3 regions of the Arthrobacter gengyunqii genome follow, and region 1 is predicted to be linked to each of the others. Evidence: riboswitches for the same ligand, from Rfam matches in the RefSeq annotation. Region 1 holds a riboswitch; each other region holds the start of a gene.
The links. A riboswitch is a leader RNA that binds a small molecule or an ion and turns the genes downstream of it on or off. The one in region 1 is predicted to bind S-adenosylmethionine.
Positions count from the first base shown of each region.

Region 2: another riboswitch for S-adenosylmethionine. It lies ahead of MUG94_RS08320 (cobalamin-independent methionine synthase II family protein); the one in region 1 lies ahead of MUG94_RS10020 (flavin reductase family protein).
Region 3: another riboswitch for S-adenosylmethionine. It lies ahead of MUG94_RS14675 (hypothetical protein); the one in region 1 lies ahead of MUG94_RS10020 (flavin reductase family protein).

Region 1 is NZ_CP095461.1:2,199,151-2,204,300, forward strand. It holds gene MUG94_RS10005 (acVLRF1 family peptidyl-tRNA hydrolase) at 1-587, shown strand, start outside; gene MUG94_RS10010 (nitronate monooxygenase) at 629-1,732, opposite strand; gene MUG94_RS10015 (PhzF family phenazine biosynthesis protein) at 1,742-2,578, opposite strand; SAM riboswitch class IV at 2,683-2,800, shown strand; gene MUG94_RS10020 (flavin reductase family protein) at 2,852-3,358, shown strand; gene aspS (aspartate--tRNA ligase) at 3,663-5,150, opposite strand, start outside.
Region 2 is NZ_CP095461.1:1,814,501-1,819,650, forward strand. It holds gene MUG94_RS08305 (ABC transporter permease) at 1-273, shown strand, start outside; gene MUG94_RS08310 (MDR family MFS transporter) at 389-1,897, shown strand; gene MUG94_RS08315 (histone-like nucleoid-structuring protein Lsr2) at 2,062-2,394, shown strand; SAM riboswitch class I at 2,642-2,738, shown strand; gene MUG94_RS08320 (cobalamin-independent methionine synthase II family protein) at 2,747-3,982, shown strand; gene MUG94_RS08325 (acyl-CoA dehydrogenase family protein) at 4,130-5,150, shown strand, end outside.
Region 3 is NZ_CP095461.1:3,182,246-3,187,395, reverse strand. It holds gene MUG94_RS14690 (enoyl-CoA hydratase/isomerase family protein) at 1-476, shown strand, start outside; gene MUG94_RS14685 (3-hydroxyacyl-CoA dehydrogenase family protein) at 476-1,324, shown strand; gene MUG94_RS14680 (tyrosine-protein phosphatase) at 1,334-2,059, shown strand; gene MUG94_RS14675 (hypothetical protein) at 2,016-2,399, opposite strand; SAM riboswitch class IV at 2,415-2,554, opposite strand; gene MUG94_RS14670 (LLM class flavin-dependent oxidoreductase) at 2,613-3,638, opposite strand; gene MUG94_RS14665 (RBBP9/YdeN family alpha/beta hydrolase) at 3,712-4,263, shown strand; gene MUG94_RS14660 (ATP-dependent DNA ligase) at 4,286-5,150, shown strand, end outside.

The DNA of each region.
Region 1 (5,150 bases):
GGCTGGACCGTCTGGCCGCCGGCGCCGGGCAGCTAAGCATCACGCCCGAGCACGGCGGCCTGCATGTGTCCGCGGCCAACGGCACCGAAGCGGACCTGCTGGCGCCGTGGCCGGACGACGGACGCCCCGGGCGGGGAGCCGACGACGTCGAGCGCCTGGTCTCGCTGGCCGGCCAGTCCCGCACGCTCGGGATTGTGTTGCTGCGCCGCGGCGGTTACGCCGTGGGTGTTGCCCGGGAGGGCCGGTTGCTCGCGTCAAAGGCCGGCAACCGCTACGTGCAGTCCCGGACGGCTGCCGGCGGCGGATCGCAGCAGCGTTTTGCCCGGCGGCGGGCCAACCAGGCCGACGCACTGGTGGAGACGGCCGCCGAGCAGGCGGCGCGGATCTTCACCGAACATCCGCCGGAGTATCTGGTGTTCGGCGGAGACCGCGCGCTGACCGAGGTGCTGGCGCGGCAGAAGATCTTCGCGCGGTGGAGCAACCTGGCCCGGCTGCGTCCGCTCGATGTTCAGGACCCCAAACTGGCGGTGCTAACTCAGGCTGCCAAGGATGCCTGCTCCGTTTTCATCCGAATTACTGTGCCCTGACCCGTTCAGATACCGAGCCCTGTGCTGTCCCGCGACCGACCTCAATCGGCCAGTCCGAACAGCCGGCGGAGAATCACCGGTGCCGGACCTTCAGCGGCGTGCCGGAACCCTGTTCCGGCCCACAGGCTGACTCCTTCCGGATTGCCTGCCGCCGCGGCGGCGGCCCGGAGCTGGCCGGTGATGTGATTGACGTACGGATAGGCGTCCGGGGCATCCGGATGGGCACGCATGAAGTCATTGGTCAGCCCTCTGGCTGGACGGCCGGAGAAGGCCCGTGTCAGCGAAGTGTCAGGATCCCTGCGGCCCTGTACAGCGTCCATCAACCCGCCGCGGTGCACTGTGCTGGTCCCGGCTTCGTCGCTGAGCAGCAGCAGTGTTCCCACTTGGACGGCACCCGCCCCGGCGGCCAGAGCTGCGGACGCGTCCTCCGGGGTGGAAATCCCTCCCGCTGCAACCAACGGGAGCGGGCAGGCTTCTCGAACCTGGCCCAGCAGGTCCGTCAGCGCCACCTCGCCGGGGACCTTCCCGCTGTCCAGCGTTCCCCGGTGTCCGCCTGCCTCCGGGCCCTGCACGCACAGGATGTGCGCTCCCGCCTCCGCGGCCGCGCGGGCCTCGCCGGCGTCGGTGACCGTCACCACGCTGCAGATTCCCTGCGCCGCAAGCTCCGCGAAGACCGCCGGTTCCGGCAGTCCGAAGGTGAAGGACACTACCGGGACCCGCTCCCGCAGGACCAGCTCCAGCTTGGCCTGCCAGCCGTCGTCGTCGGTGGGATCCGGCATCCCGGGTTCGGGGACGGTGGTTCCAGCCGGCCCCTGCCCTGCTGCTGCGACCAGGTCCTCACGGAAGGTCAGGGCGGCTTCGATTCTTCGGGCTTGGGCTGCGGCCTTCGCCGCGGCCTGATCCTGCGCGGCGACCGGGTAGGTGTTGGCAGCATCCGGTACGAAGAGGTTCAGGCCAAAGGGCCTGCCGCTCAGCCGGCGCAGCTGGGTGATCTGGTCCGCCACGGATTCGGCGCTTTTGTAGCCGGCGGCCAGGAAGCCGAGCCCGCCGGCCTCCCCCACGGCGGCAGCCAGCTCCGGGGTGGAAGGCCCTCCGGCCATGGGCGCACCGATAACCGGAAGGGCGAGGGACTTTAGGGTGAACATGGTGCCGGATTACAGCGTGACGGTGCCGTCAATGCAGGTGACCGTGGATCCGCCCACCCAAATTTTGCGGTCCCGGGTGAAGACCCGGACCCGGCCGGAGCGCTGGACGGCAGTGCCCTGGGTGACGACGTAGCGTTCCGGTGCCAGTGAGGCTCCGATCAGCCACTGGGCGAGTCCGGCATTGAGGCTGCCGGTGACCGGATCCTCTGCAATACCGAGACCCGGTACGAAGGCGCGCACTTCAAAGTCCGTTTCCGCGTCCGCCGGCTGCGCACCGATGACGCCCACGCGCAGGTTGCCCATGATCGTCGGGTCCGGGTTCAGCGCCAGGACGGTTGCGGCGTCCGGGAGCAGCAGTCCCAGCCAGCCCGGTCCGTTGTCGATCCAGTTGGAGGCGAGGATTTGCTCCGTTTCCAGGCCCAGTGCCCGCCGGGCCTGGTCCAGGACGTCGTCCTCCAGCTCACCGGAGCGCAGCAGGGGCGGAGCGGCAAACGCCGCGATCCCGGCATTGGCGTGCAGCGTCACAAGCCCTATGCCGCATTCCTGCACGACGACGTCGGGGTACCGGCGCTTGGCTCCGGTCTCCAGCCAGGCGTGGCACGTGCCCAGCGTGGGGTGTCCGGCGAAGGGAATCTCCCCGCCGGGGGTGAAGATCCGGACCCGGTAGTCGGCCCCGTCCACGGTGGGCGGCAGGACGAAGGTGGTCTCGGAAAGGTTGGTCCACCGGGCAAAGGATGCCATCTCGGCATCCGTCAGCCCTTCCGCTTCGAGCACCACTGCCAGTGGGTTGCCCAAATACGGTTCGCTGCCGAAAACGTCCACCTGTTTAAACCACCGCTGTCTCATTCTTCACACTGTATCCCTTCATTCCCATGACTTTTATGAAGCGGAGTTTACGAACTGTGGCGGGGGTTTGTGTCCCGGTGCTGCCCGGCCTACGTTGGAGCAGGAATCAAGAGTTCCAGCCACGGGCCCTGGCCGGCTGGACGGCAACCCTCTCGCCGTAGCGGGGTGCTCCAGGTGACGATTCGGCCGCCCGAACCCATTCCGGCGCGGCAAGTACTGCGCTTCGCCGTTGCTTCTTTCCGGCCTGGCGCTTGAGGCAAAGGACCTATGCGCATGACACTTTTGACCGACCTTCAGCCCGCTGCGCTGCGGCGGGCCTTTTCCCGATTCCCCTCCGGCGTTGCGGCTTTGTGCGCGGTCATCGACGGAAAGCCGCAGGGCCTTGTCGCGTCTTCGTTTACGGTCGGGGTTTCCATGGATCCGCCGCTGGTGATGTTCGCCGTGCAGAACACGTCCCGCACCTGGCCCGTCCTGCGCGGTGCCGGACGGATCGGGGTGTCGGTTCTCGGATCCGATCATGAGGGCGTCTGCAAGCAGATTGCTTCCAATACAGGCGACCGCTTTGCCGGGCTGAGCCTGCACACTGACACCTCCGGTTCACTCTTCCTGGACCGGGCAGCCCTGTGGCTCGAGTGCTCTGTGGAAAAGGAGATTCCGGCCGGCGACCATGCGGTGGTGCTGCTGCGCGTCCACGGCCATGCTTCCCACGAGGACGCCCACGAACCGCTGGTCTTCCACGGCTCAGCCTTCCGGCATTTGGGGGTTCCCGCCTTCGCCTGACAGCCGCGGGCCGCCGTTTCCCTCCGGTTTGGGAAGTCCCTCCGGTTTGGGAAATCCCTGCCACTGCGGACCGGTCACTTTTTCCCAAAACGGAGGGAACGGGACAAAACGGAGGGAAACAAAGCCCTACATCCGGAAAGCACGGAGCCCGGCCGCCATAAAAGACGACCGGGCTCCGTGCACCGCTTGGGCCTGTCAGACTGTGCACCTGTCAGACTGTGCAACCCGCCAGGCTCTGCAACCAGTCAGGCTGTACAATCCGCCAGGCTCACCGGGGCAAGCCGGGCTGCATGTCCGCCGGGACTTAGCTTTCCTGCGGCTTGTCCTGCTTCTTCTCAGGCTTGAAGTCCACGCCGGCTTCCTTGCGCTGCTGGGCAGTGATCGGAGCCGGTGCCGCGGTCAGCGGGTCGTAGCCGCCGCCGGACTTCGGGAACGCTATGACGTCGCGGATGGACTCGGTGCCGGCCAGCAGGGCCACCACACGGTCCCAACCGAAGGCGATGCCGCCGTGGGGCGGTGCGCCGTACTTGAAACCTTCGAGCAGGAAGCCGAACTTCTCCTGCGCGTCCTCCTGCGAAAGGCCCATGACCTTGAAGACGCGTTCCTGCACGTCGCGCTGGTGGATACGGATGGAACCGCCGCCGATTTCATTGCCGTTGCAGACAATGTCATAGGCGTAGGCCAGGGCCGACTCCGGATCGGTGTCGAACGTGTCCATGAACTCAGGCTTGGGAGACGTGAACGCGTGGTGCACGGCCGTCCAGGCGCCGCCGCCCACTGCCACGTCACCGGCTGCCACAGCGGCCGACGCCGGCTCGAACATGGGAGCGTCCACAATCCACACGAAGGCCCAGTCGTTGGGATCGATCAGACCGGTGCGGTGGCCGATCTCCACGCGGGCGGCGCCGAGCAGTGCACGGGAGGCGGTTGTCTCGCCGGCAGCGAAGAAGACGCAGTCGCCGGGCTTGGCGCCAACCTTCTCCGCGAGGTTCTCACGCTCGAAGTCGGTGAGGTTCTTGGCAACGGGACCGGTCAGGGTGCCGTCCTCCTGGACCAGCACGTAAGCCAGGCCCTTGGCGCCGCGCTGCTTGGCCCATTCCTGCCACGCATCCAGGGTGCGGCGGGGCTGCGAGGCACCGCCGGGCATGACGACGGCGCCCACGTACGGGGCCTGGAACACGCGGAACGTGGTGTCCTTGAAGAAGTCGGTCAGCTCGGTCAGCTCCAGGCCGAACCGCAGGTCCGGCTTGTCCGAACCAAAGCGGGCCATGGCGTCCCGGTAGGTCATGCGCTGGATCGGGGTGGGGATCTCGACGTCGATCAGCTTCCACAGGGCCTTCACCACGGACTCGCCCAGGGCAATGATGTCGTCTTCCTCGACGAAGCTCGCCTCAATGTCCAGCTGAGTGAACTCCGGCTGGCGGTCCGCGCGGAAGTCTTCATCGCGGTAGCAGCGGGCGATCTGGTAGTACTTCTCGAAGCCGCCCACCTGCAGCAGCTGCTTGAACAGCTGCGGTGACTGGGGCAGTGCGTACCAGGATCCCGGGGCCAGACGCGCCGGAACCACGAAGTCGCGGGCACCCTCGGGGGTGGAACGGGTCAGCGTGGGGGTTTCGATTTCCACGAAACCTTCGTCATGCAGCAGGTTCCGGGCAATGCGGTTGGCCTCGGAACGCAGGCGCATGTTCCGGGCCGGAGCCGGACGGCGCAGGTCCAGGTAGCGGTGCTTCAGGCGGGCCTCTTCGCCAACCTCCACGTGCTCGTCAATCTGGAACGGAAGCGGGTCTGAGGT
Region 2 (5,150 bases), 380 kb from region 1:
GAGCTGATGCTCCTGCGTGCCCTCGGTGCTTCCGACCGGCAACTGCGGCGGATGACCGGCCTGGAAGCCCTGGCGGTGGTGGTGACCGCCGTCGTACTGGGAAGCGGCATTGCCCTGCTGCCGCTGATGGGAATTGCCTTCAACGTTTCCGGGCAGCCGTTTCCGACCATTGTCCCGGGGATCTTCCTTGCACTGGCCGGCACGGTGGCGGCGCTTGGCCTGGGTTCCATCGCTGCTGCCACCCATGCCGCGCTGCGACCGGTCCGGGAATAAACCGACCGAAGGGCCGGTTGCGCCCGATGGCGGGTCCCGAGCGGGACCCGCATAGGATTGCGGCCCCGGCCCAACCTGCTTTGAACGCCACCACCGTGAACAGGATTCTTCCCTTTTGAGTATTGACCCGTCTTCCGTCGCCACTTCCGCACCGCCGTCGCCAGGCAAACAAAACCCCCGCAAAACCGCTGCGCCGGATGCCCTGGACGCCCGCACCAAGACTGTGATCGGGTTGCTGCTCGTCTCGTCATTCGTCGTGATCCTGAATGAGACGATCATGAGCGTGGCCCTGCCGCGGCTGATGGCAGACCTCAACATCACCGCGGGCACGGCCCAGTGGCTGACCACAGGGTTCATGCTGACCATGGCCGTGGTCATCCCGGCCACAGGATTCCTGCTGCAGCGGTTTTCCATGCGCGGCCTCTTTATTACGGCCATGTCGCTGTTCAGTGCGGGCACGCTGCTGGCTGCCATGGCTCCGGGGTTTGGCACGCTGCTCGGCGGCCGCATCATTCAGGCCGGGGGCACGGCGATCATGCTGCCGCTGCTGATGACCACCGTCCTGAACGCCGTTCCGGCACACCGGCGCGGACGCATGATGGGCACCATTTCCATTGTCATTGCCGTCGCCCCGGCCATCGGGCCCACCGTTTCGGGCATCATCCTCAACGCCCTGGACTGGCGCTGGATGTTCTGGCTGGTCCTGCCGATCGCACTGCTCTCCCTTGTCGTGGGTGCGCTGAAGGTGCAGAACCTCACCGAACCCAAGAAGGTCCCCTTTGACGTGCTCTCGATCGTGCTGTCCACCTTTGCCTTCGGCGGGCTGATCTTTGGCCTGAGCAGCATCGGCGAAGCCGCCCAGGGCGAGGCCCTGATGCCGCTGTGGATTCCCCTCACCGCCGGTGCCCTGGCCATGGCCGGATTTATTTTCCGCCAGCTGTTCCTCCAGCGCACGGACCGGGCGCTGATGGACCTGCGCACCTTCGGGAGCAAACCGTTCGTCGTTGCCATCGTCCTGGTTCTGGTGAGCATGATGGCGCTCTTCGGCTGCCTCATTGTCCTGCCGCTGTACCTGCAGAACGTCCTGGGGCTCAGCACCCTGAACACCGGTCTGCTGCTTCTTCCCGGCGGTGCCGTGATGGCGATTCTGTCACCCATTGTCGGAGGACTGTTCGACAAGTTCGGCCCCCGTCCGCTGGTGATCCCCGGAGCCCTGGTGCTCAGCGGTGCACTGTGGGGCATGACGACCCTGGACGAGAACAGCTCCGTTCCCGTGGTCATCGTCCTGCACTGCCTGCTCAACACGGGCCTGGGATTCATCTTCACGCCGCTGTTCACCTCGGCCCTGGGTTCCCTGCACAAGTCGCTCTACTCGCACGGCAGCGCGATCATCAATACGCTGCAGCAGTTGGCCGGCGCTGCGGGCACGGCTGTCTTCGTCACCCTGATGACGACCGGCACCACTGCTGCGGTCAATGAAGGAATAGCGGGCATCCCGGCCTCGGCCGCCGGTGTGCACACCGCATTCTTCTGGGGAGCGGTTATCTCGCTGGTGGCGCTGGCGGCGTCCTTCTTCGTGCGCCGGCCCACCAATGAAGTGCCCGACGGCGTGGCCATCCACTAGGCGCGGTAATTCCGGTAATTCCCAGCCTTTCCTGCGGGCACGCGGCCGTGGAATTACTTGTGCCCTGCTATAGCCGAATGTGGCCGGCACCCTATTTTATGGAAGCTGCGCGGCTAAACTTACTGGCAGGGGTGGTTCAGAATTACACGAAAAGGGACAAGCACATGGCCCAGAAAAGACAAGTTCTTCTGATTGATGACCTTACCGGGGAAGACGCACAGGAAACTGTGAAGCTGGCCCTGGACGGTGCGCAGTATGAAATCGACCTGACGACGGAGCATGCGGCTGACCTTCGCGAGAAGTTGGGTCCGTATATCTCCAGCGGACGCCGCCTGCGGGGCGGTTCAAGCACGCGCAGCACAAGGCGGGAAAGTACTGCGCACGGTGAGGACAGCCGAAAGATACGGGAATGGGCTGTTGCAAACGGTTACAAGCCAAGCGCCCGCGGACGCATCAGCCAGGAAATACGCGAAGCGTACAACTCGGCACAAAACTAACAGCCCCGGACACGTCCCTCAGACGTGTCGGAGGCTGTTAGCTCACCACCGATTTCCCGCCGTATTGTTGCTTGTCATTCATCGCGCGCAACATTCCGCCATATGACGGTGCCCGCCGGTCACATAACGTGTCACTGGGATTCCTGCGTCGGCACGTGCATGCTGGGTCGTGAGCCCTTCCACACGGCACCCGGCACCCACCGGGGAAGGGGCGCACCCGCGTTGCCAGTGGATAAAGCCATACCCACAACCATCCAGAGCAGCTGAGAGACCTGCCTCCGCGACGCTGCAGCTTCCCCCGGACATCCTTTCCGGAAAGGTGCTAACGGCAGGAACGATGGAAGGAACACCCATGACGCATGATCACATTCCCACGACCCACGCCGGCTCCTTGCCCCGGACACCGGAACTGATAGCAGCCAATGCCGCCCGCACCTTTGCGGCCGACGGTTTCACCCTGGAACGGACCCCGGAATTCGAGGCGTTGCTGACCGGCGCCGTGGTTGACCTGGTGCAGCGCCAAAAGAACCTTGGCATCACCATCCCGGGAGACGGCGAATACGGCAAAGCAATGTCCAATGCTTTGGATTACGGCGCCTGGTGGACCTACAGCTTCCAGCGCACCGCAGGTCTTGAACTCACCGAATTCAATCCCATCACGGCGGGACCGGTTCGCAGCGAGCCCGGCAACGTTCGGTTGACGTCGTTCGCGGACAGGAGGGACTGGACCCGATTCGCTGCCGCCTATTCGGATCCGGAAAGCGGTATTCACCTCGGCCGGAACGCAACCGCCTTTCCCTCGGCCACTGGCCCGATCAGCTATACCGGCCAGGCAGCCCTCGCCAGCGACATTGCGAACCTCAAGGCAGGATTGGAAGCTGCTGACCTCGCCACCGGGTTCATTACAGCTCTGTCACCCGGATCCGCCAGCCGCATCGGCAATGACTACTACGGAAGCGAAGAAGAATTCATCTACGCATGGGCAGATGTCCTTCGCGAAGAATACAAGGCCATCGTCGAAGCCGGACTGGTTGTGCAGATTGATGACCCGTCTATCGCCGAAAACTGGGACCAGATCAATCCCGAGCCGAGCGTGGAAGACTACCGCCGCTTCACTCAGATCCGGATTGAAGCGTTGAATTACGCCCTGCGCGGGCTGCCCGAAGATCAGGTCCGTTTCCATGTCTGCTGGGGTTCGTGGCACGGACCCCACGCCACCGACATCGAGTTCAACCACATTGTTGACCTGGTGCTGGGCATCAATGCCGGAGCCTATTCCTTTGAAGCCGCCAATGTCCGGCATGAGCATGAGTGGGCCATCTGGCGCGGCAAGCGGCTGCCCGAGGGCAAAATCCTGATTCCCGGCGTCGTATCCCATGCCACCAATGTTGTGGAGCACCCGGAGCTGGTGGCGCAGCGGATAGAACGCTTCGCGGGGCTCGTGGGCCGTGAGAACATCATCGCCGGCACCGACTGCGGCCTGGGTGGACGCATCCACCCGGATATTGCCGCAGCGAAGCTCGAGTCGCTGGGTCAGGGAGCGCGCATCGCGGCAGGCAACCTGTTGGCTGGAGCTTCACTCCGATAAGGGCAACCGGACCAAGTAGTTCCGTGGGCGCGGCCGCGTGTTGTGCCCACGGAACTGCTCGCCGGAAACCCTTGACGGCGTCCTGTGCCGGGGACATACTCGGTTACTAAACGATCATTTAGTATCGAATAACAGGCCGGAGCCGACATGACGACCATCCGAATTGCAGACCAGCCGGAGACCACAGAGTTGAACGGATCAGCCGACGATCCGGCGGCTGCCGGCTTCAGCTTCGATCCGACGGCCGTCCAGGACGTGGACAGTGACCTGTACCTCCTGGACAACCTCCTTGACGAGCAGGCCAAGGATGTCCAGCGACGCGTGCGCGCCTTCGTGGACGAGGATCTGCTGCCGGTTATCAATGGCTACTGGGAGCGTGCCGAAGTCCCTTATGAGCTGATCCCGAAGCTCGCGGCCCTTAACATCGCGGGGGGAACCATCAAAGGATACGGCTGCCCCGGGCTGACCCGGCTTGCCGCTTCCACCGCTGCTGCTGAGCTGGCCCGCGGCGACGGGTCCATCAACACGTTCTTCGGCGTGCATTCCGGGCTGGCCATGGGCAGTATCGACATGCTCGGCTCCGAGGAGCAGAAACAGCGGTGGCTGCCATCCATGGCCCGGTTCGAGAAAATTGGAGCTTTTGCGCTGACTGAACCGGGACACGGGTCCGACTCTGTCTCCCTGGAGACCTCCGCGCGCCGCGACGGGGACGAATATGTCCTCAACGGCAGCAAGCGGTGGATCGGCAACGCGAGCTTCGCCGACGTCGTCATCATTTACGCCCGGGATGAAGCAGACGGTGCCGTCAAGGGCTTTGTCATGGAAAAGGATGCTGAAGGTAATCACCCGGCCGGTTACAGTGCTGAGGTCATCACCGGAAAGATCGGCAAGCGAGCCGTCCTGCAGCCGAACATCATCATCGAGAACCTTCGTATTCCGGCGGAAAACCGGCTGGAGAACTGCAACTCCTTCAAGGACGTCAACAAGGTGCTGGCGGCCACCCGTGGGGGAGTGGCGTGGGAGGCGCTGGGCCATGCCGTTGCGGCCTACGAAATTGCCGTGGCCTACGCCAAGACCCGTGTGCAGTTCGGGAAGGAAATTGGCCGGTTCCAGCTGGTGCAGAACAAGCTGGCCAACATGCTGGCCCAGCTGACCGCCATCAAACTGA
Region 3 (5,150 bases), 980 kb from region 1:
CCAAGCTGCCCATGCCCGTCATCGCTGCCCTGGACGGCTACGCGCTGGGCGGGGGAGCGGAGCTGGCCTTCGCTGCGGACTTCCGCATCGGCACGCCAGGACTGAAGATCGGCAATCCGGAAACCTCGCTGGGGATTCTGGCCGCTGCAGGTGCCGCCTGGCGGCTGAAGGAACTCGTGGGCGAGCCGCTCGCCAAGGAGATCCTGCTGGCCGGACGCGTGCTGACGGGGGAGGAAGCGCTGGCGGCCCGCCTGGTCACGGAACTCGCCGCTCCCGAGCAGCTGCTGAACGCCGCGCACGCCCTGGCTGACCGGATCGACCGCCAGGACCCGCTGGCGGTCCGGCTCACCAAAACAGTTTTCGCCGCCCCGGCGGAGGCCCACCCCGTCATTGACACCCTGGCGCAGGGGATTCTGTTTGAATCGCAGGCCAAGTTTGACCGCATGTCGGCGTTTCTTGAGAGGAAGAAAAAGTAATGGCAGTTCCCTCCACGGTAGGCGTGCTCGGCGGCGGTCGGATGGGCGCAGGCATTGCCCACGCTTTCTGCACGGCCGGAGCAACAGTGGTGGTGGTGGAGCGCGACGACGACGCTGCCTCCGCCGCCCGTGACCGCGTCGCCTCAGCGCTGGCCAAGAGCGTTGAGCGCGGCACCGTCACCGAGACCATCGGGGACCTGACCGCGCGCCTGTCCGTGTCCACAGACTATGCGGCCTTCTCCGGAGCCGGATTGGTGGTGGAAGCGGTGCCTGAAGATTTTGGCCTGAAGTCGACGGCCCTGGTTGCGGTCGAGGAACAGCTGGGATCCGAGGCCTGGCTGGCCTCGAACACATCCTCGCTGTCCGTATCCGAGCTGGCGGAAAAGCTGCAGCGCCCGGAACGGTTCTGCGGCCTGCACTTTTTCAACCCGGTGCCTGCCTCCACCCTGATCGAAGTGGTGCTGGGCAAGCAGACCTCCGGGGAGCTGGCCGAGGCGGCCGCCGCCTGGGCGCAGGACCTGGGCAAGACCCCGGTGGTCGTGAACGATGCCCCAGGCTTTGCCAGTTCCCGGCTGGGAGTGGCCATTGCCCTGGAAGCCATGCGCATGGTGGAAGAGGGCGTGGCCTCGGCAGAGGACATCGATGCGGCCATGGTCCTGGGCTACAAGCACCCCACGGGTCCGCTGCGGACCACAGACATTGTGGGCCTGGACGTGCGGCTGGGCATCGCAGAGTATCTGGCCTCCACGCTGGGTCCCCGGTTCGAGCCGCCGCAGATTCTGCGGGACAAAGTGGCCCGAGGCGAGCTCGGCCGCAAATCCGGCAAGGGCTTCTTCGACTGGTCCTAGAAGGGCATGATGGGCAACCGAGGAGTGGAGTGGGAGGGCGCCGCCAACGCCCGTGACCTCGGCGGCATTCCCCTTTCCGGCGGAGGGGCCGTGGCGCCGCGCCGGATCTTCCGGATGGGCCGGTCCGAATGGCTGACGGAAAACGGCTGGCGGCAGGCGTACGACGACGGCGTCCGCACCGTCATCGACCTCCGCAACGACGTGGAGCAGGGCCGCCGGGACACCGACCCGGAAGTGAGCCCCGACGCCGCCGCAGGCATCACGTTCCTGACCCGGCCCACCCAGGAAGCGAACGACCCCGACTTCACCGCCTTGTGCGGCCCGTACATGGACTCCCCGCGCTACTACCGGGAAAACCTGCGCCGCTGGCCGGAGAAGATCGCCGCCGTCGTTGAGTCCATAGCGGAGGCCGGCGACGGCGCGGTGGTGATCCACTGCTCGGCCGGCCGGGACCGCACCGGGCTCATTGCCATGCTGCTGCTCCAGCTGGCCGGGGCATCACCGGAGGCCATTGCCGACGACTATGAGCAGGCAGTCCGCGGCATCAACGCGTTCCATGCCACTCAGGTGCATCCGCGCGAAAAGCCGCTGACTCCCGAGCAGGAAGACGCCCGGGTGGCCGACGGACGGCGTGAACTGCTCCGCGCCCTGGACGGTTTTGACGCCGAACAGTACCTGCGCTCAGCCGGGCTCAGCCCCGCTGAGCTTGGGCGTCTTCGGAGTCGTTTGCGCTGAGCCGTTTACAGGGATGGACCCTTTCCGGCGTCGCCAAGTAGAAAAAAGAGCGCCGGGCGGGGCTGTCGAAGCCTCCGGGCACCAGCAACGATGAATAGCGTGCGCACCACTGCGCCTGGCCGTTGGAATGGGCCAGCGCCTGCGCCAGGGAAGGCAGGTCATGGAACCACATCAGCTGCTGCTCGCCGTCTACCACCAATTGGATCAGGTCCAGATCGAGATCGACATAGGCCTGGGCATCCACCCAGTCATCGTAAACAGCCAGGCGCTTGCCGTGAATCAGGTGGACGTTGTGCCCGGGGGTGTAGCTGATGCAGCGGGTGTCACTGGAGATGCTCACAGTGTGTTCCTTTACAGGTTGTCCTTGCCTGCGCCGGGCGGCGTCAGGCCGCTTCGTCATCCGAACCACCCGCCGAACAATGGGGTTGGTGTGAGGCCAGTCGGAGCTTTTACGTGCCCGGATTCCTCCGGGCGCGTTGGCCACCTCTCGTGAAGCTGTCACCACCTTAGCGTATGCCGGTGACAGCCCGGAACCTGCGCCGGACGGGAAACATCACCGCCAGCCGGCCGCGGGGGCGACATGCTTCACGATGTTCTCCAGCAGCTGCACGTTGTAGTCCACGCCAAGCTGGTTGGGAACCGTCACCAGAAGCGTGTCCGCAGCCTGAACCGCGGTGTCGGCGGCAAGCTGGGCGGCAATGACATCCGGTTCGCCGATGTAGCTCTTGCCGAACCGGGCCAAGCCACCGTCGAGCCGTCCCACCTGGTCGCGGCCCTCGGCCTGCGCGCGCAGGCCGAAATACCGGCGGTCGGTGTCGGTCACCAGCGGAATGACGCTGCGGCTGACGGACACCCGCGGAGCTCCTTCATGCCCGGCGTCGGCCCAGGCCTTGCGGAACACCGCAATCTGCTCCGCCTGGAGTTCGTCGAAGGGCACGCCTGTGTCCTCCGTCAGCAGGGTGGAGCTCATCAGGTTCATGCCCTGCTCGCCGGTCCATTTGGCCGTCGCCCGGGTGCCGGAACCCCACCAGATCCGTTCTGCCAGGCCGGGGGACTGCGGATCGATGGCCAGCGCGTCGGAACTGCCGGTCATCATCGGATCCGCGTTCGCCAGGCCTGCACCGGCAATCGCCGCCCGGAACACCAACGTGTGCTTGCGGGCCTCATCCGCATCGGTGCTATCCCCGGTGGGAACGTAGCCAAATGCCTCATAGCCGCGCAGCGCGGGCTCGGGTGAACCGCGGCTCAGCCCCAGCTGCAGCCTGCCGCCGCTGATCAGATCCGTGGCCGCCGCTTCTTCGGCCATGTACAGCGGATTTTCGTACCGCATGTCGATCACCGCCGTGCCCAGTTCAAGCCGGTGAGTCCGGGCAGCCATGGCGGACAGCAGGGGGAACGGTGCAGCGAACTGCGGGGCAAAGTGATGGACCCGCAGGAAGGCTCCGTCAATGCCCACTTCCTCGGCCGCCACCGCCGTTTCAACGGTCTGCAGCAGGGCGTCGCGGGCGGTGCGGACAAAAGAACCCTGCACGTCGCGGTAATGTCCAAAGGACAGGAAACCGATCTTCTTCATGTTCATTCACAGCACCGGTTTCCGAGCAGATATTCCCGGTTGCCGGCTCCTCGGCGCCATTGGATGAGAGGCGAACAGCATGCACCTGACCATGGTCCCCGGGATCGGCGGTTCCAATGACGAGCATTGGCAAAGCCGGTGGCAGGACGGTGCGGCGGACGTGTCCCGGATTTCGCCGTCGTCCTGGGATGACCCGAACCTGGAGAACTGGATGGGTGCGCTCGACGACGCCGCCGGCTCCCGCGGCGGCGACACCATCCTCGTGGCCCACAGCCTGGGCTGCCTGGCCTCTGCCGAGTGGCTGCTGCGCAACCCCGAAGGCGCCCGCGGCGTGCTGCTGGTGGCTCCGCCCGATCCGGCCGAGCCTGCCTTTCCCGACACAGCGGGCTCCTTCCGGGACCCGCGGCTGCAGCCGCTGCCGGTGCCCGGACTGCTGATCGCCAGCGAGAATGATCCGTACTGCACGCTCCCGGGAGCACGGCTGCTGGCCGGAGCCTGGAATGTCCCCGTGATCGACGCCGGCCCGCTGACACACATCAATGACGAAAGCGGCATCGGCGACTGGCAGCAAGGGCGGAACCTGCTGACGGCGTTTGCCGCGGGCCTGGGTGCCGTCGTTCCCCTCGACTGAAAAGTCGGGTAAGAATGGGCGCATGAAACTTCCGGTAATGCCGCCTGTGGCTCCCATGCTGGCCAAAGCCGTGACCGCTCTGCCCGAGGGTGAATACTCCTATGAACCCAAGTGGGACGGCTTCCGCTCCATTATTTTCCGCGACGGGGATGAGCTGGAGATCGGCAGCCGAAACGAAAAACCGATGACCCGGTACTTTCCGGAACTGGTTGAGGCGCTCAAAGCCAACTTGCCCGAGCGCTGCGTGGTGGACGGCGAGATTATCCTGATCAGCGAATCAGGGAAGCGGCTGGACTTTGAGGTCCTGCAGCAGCGCATCCATCCGGCAGCCAGCCGGGTGAAGCTGCTGGCCGAGCAGACACCGGCGGCCTTTGTTGCCTTTGACCTGCTGGCGCTGGACGACACCGATTTCATGGACCGACCGTACGCGGAGCGCCGCAGTGCGCTGGAAGCCGCGCTTGCCGACGCCGACGCACCCGTTTATCTGACCGCCCGCACCACCGATCCGGGCACCGCGCAGCGCTGGTTCAGCGAGTTTGAAGGTGCTGGCCTGGACGGCATCGTCGCCAAGCCCCTGGCGGATTCCTACCAGCCGGGCAAACGCACCATGGCCAAGTACAAGCACGAACGGACCGCGGACTGCGTACTGGCCGGCTACCGGGTGCACAAGTCCAGCCCCGACGCCGTCGGCTCGCTTTTGCTGGGTCTCTACAACGACGACGGTGAACTTACCAACGTGGGGGTGGCCGGAGCGTTCAGCATGGCCCGGCGGCGTGAACTGTTCTCGGAACTGCAGCCGCTCGTCTCGGATTCGGCGGACCACCCGTGGACGGCGGACAAACAGGACGCCGGGACGCGCACGCCCCGCAACTCCGAGGGCAGCCGCT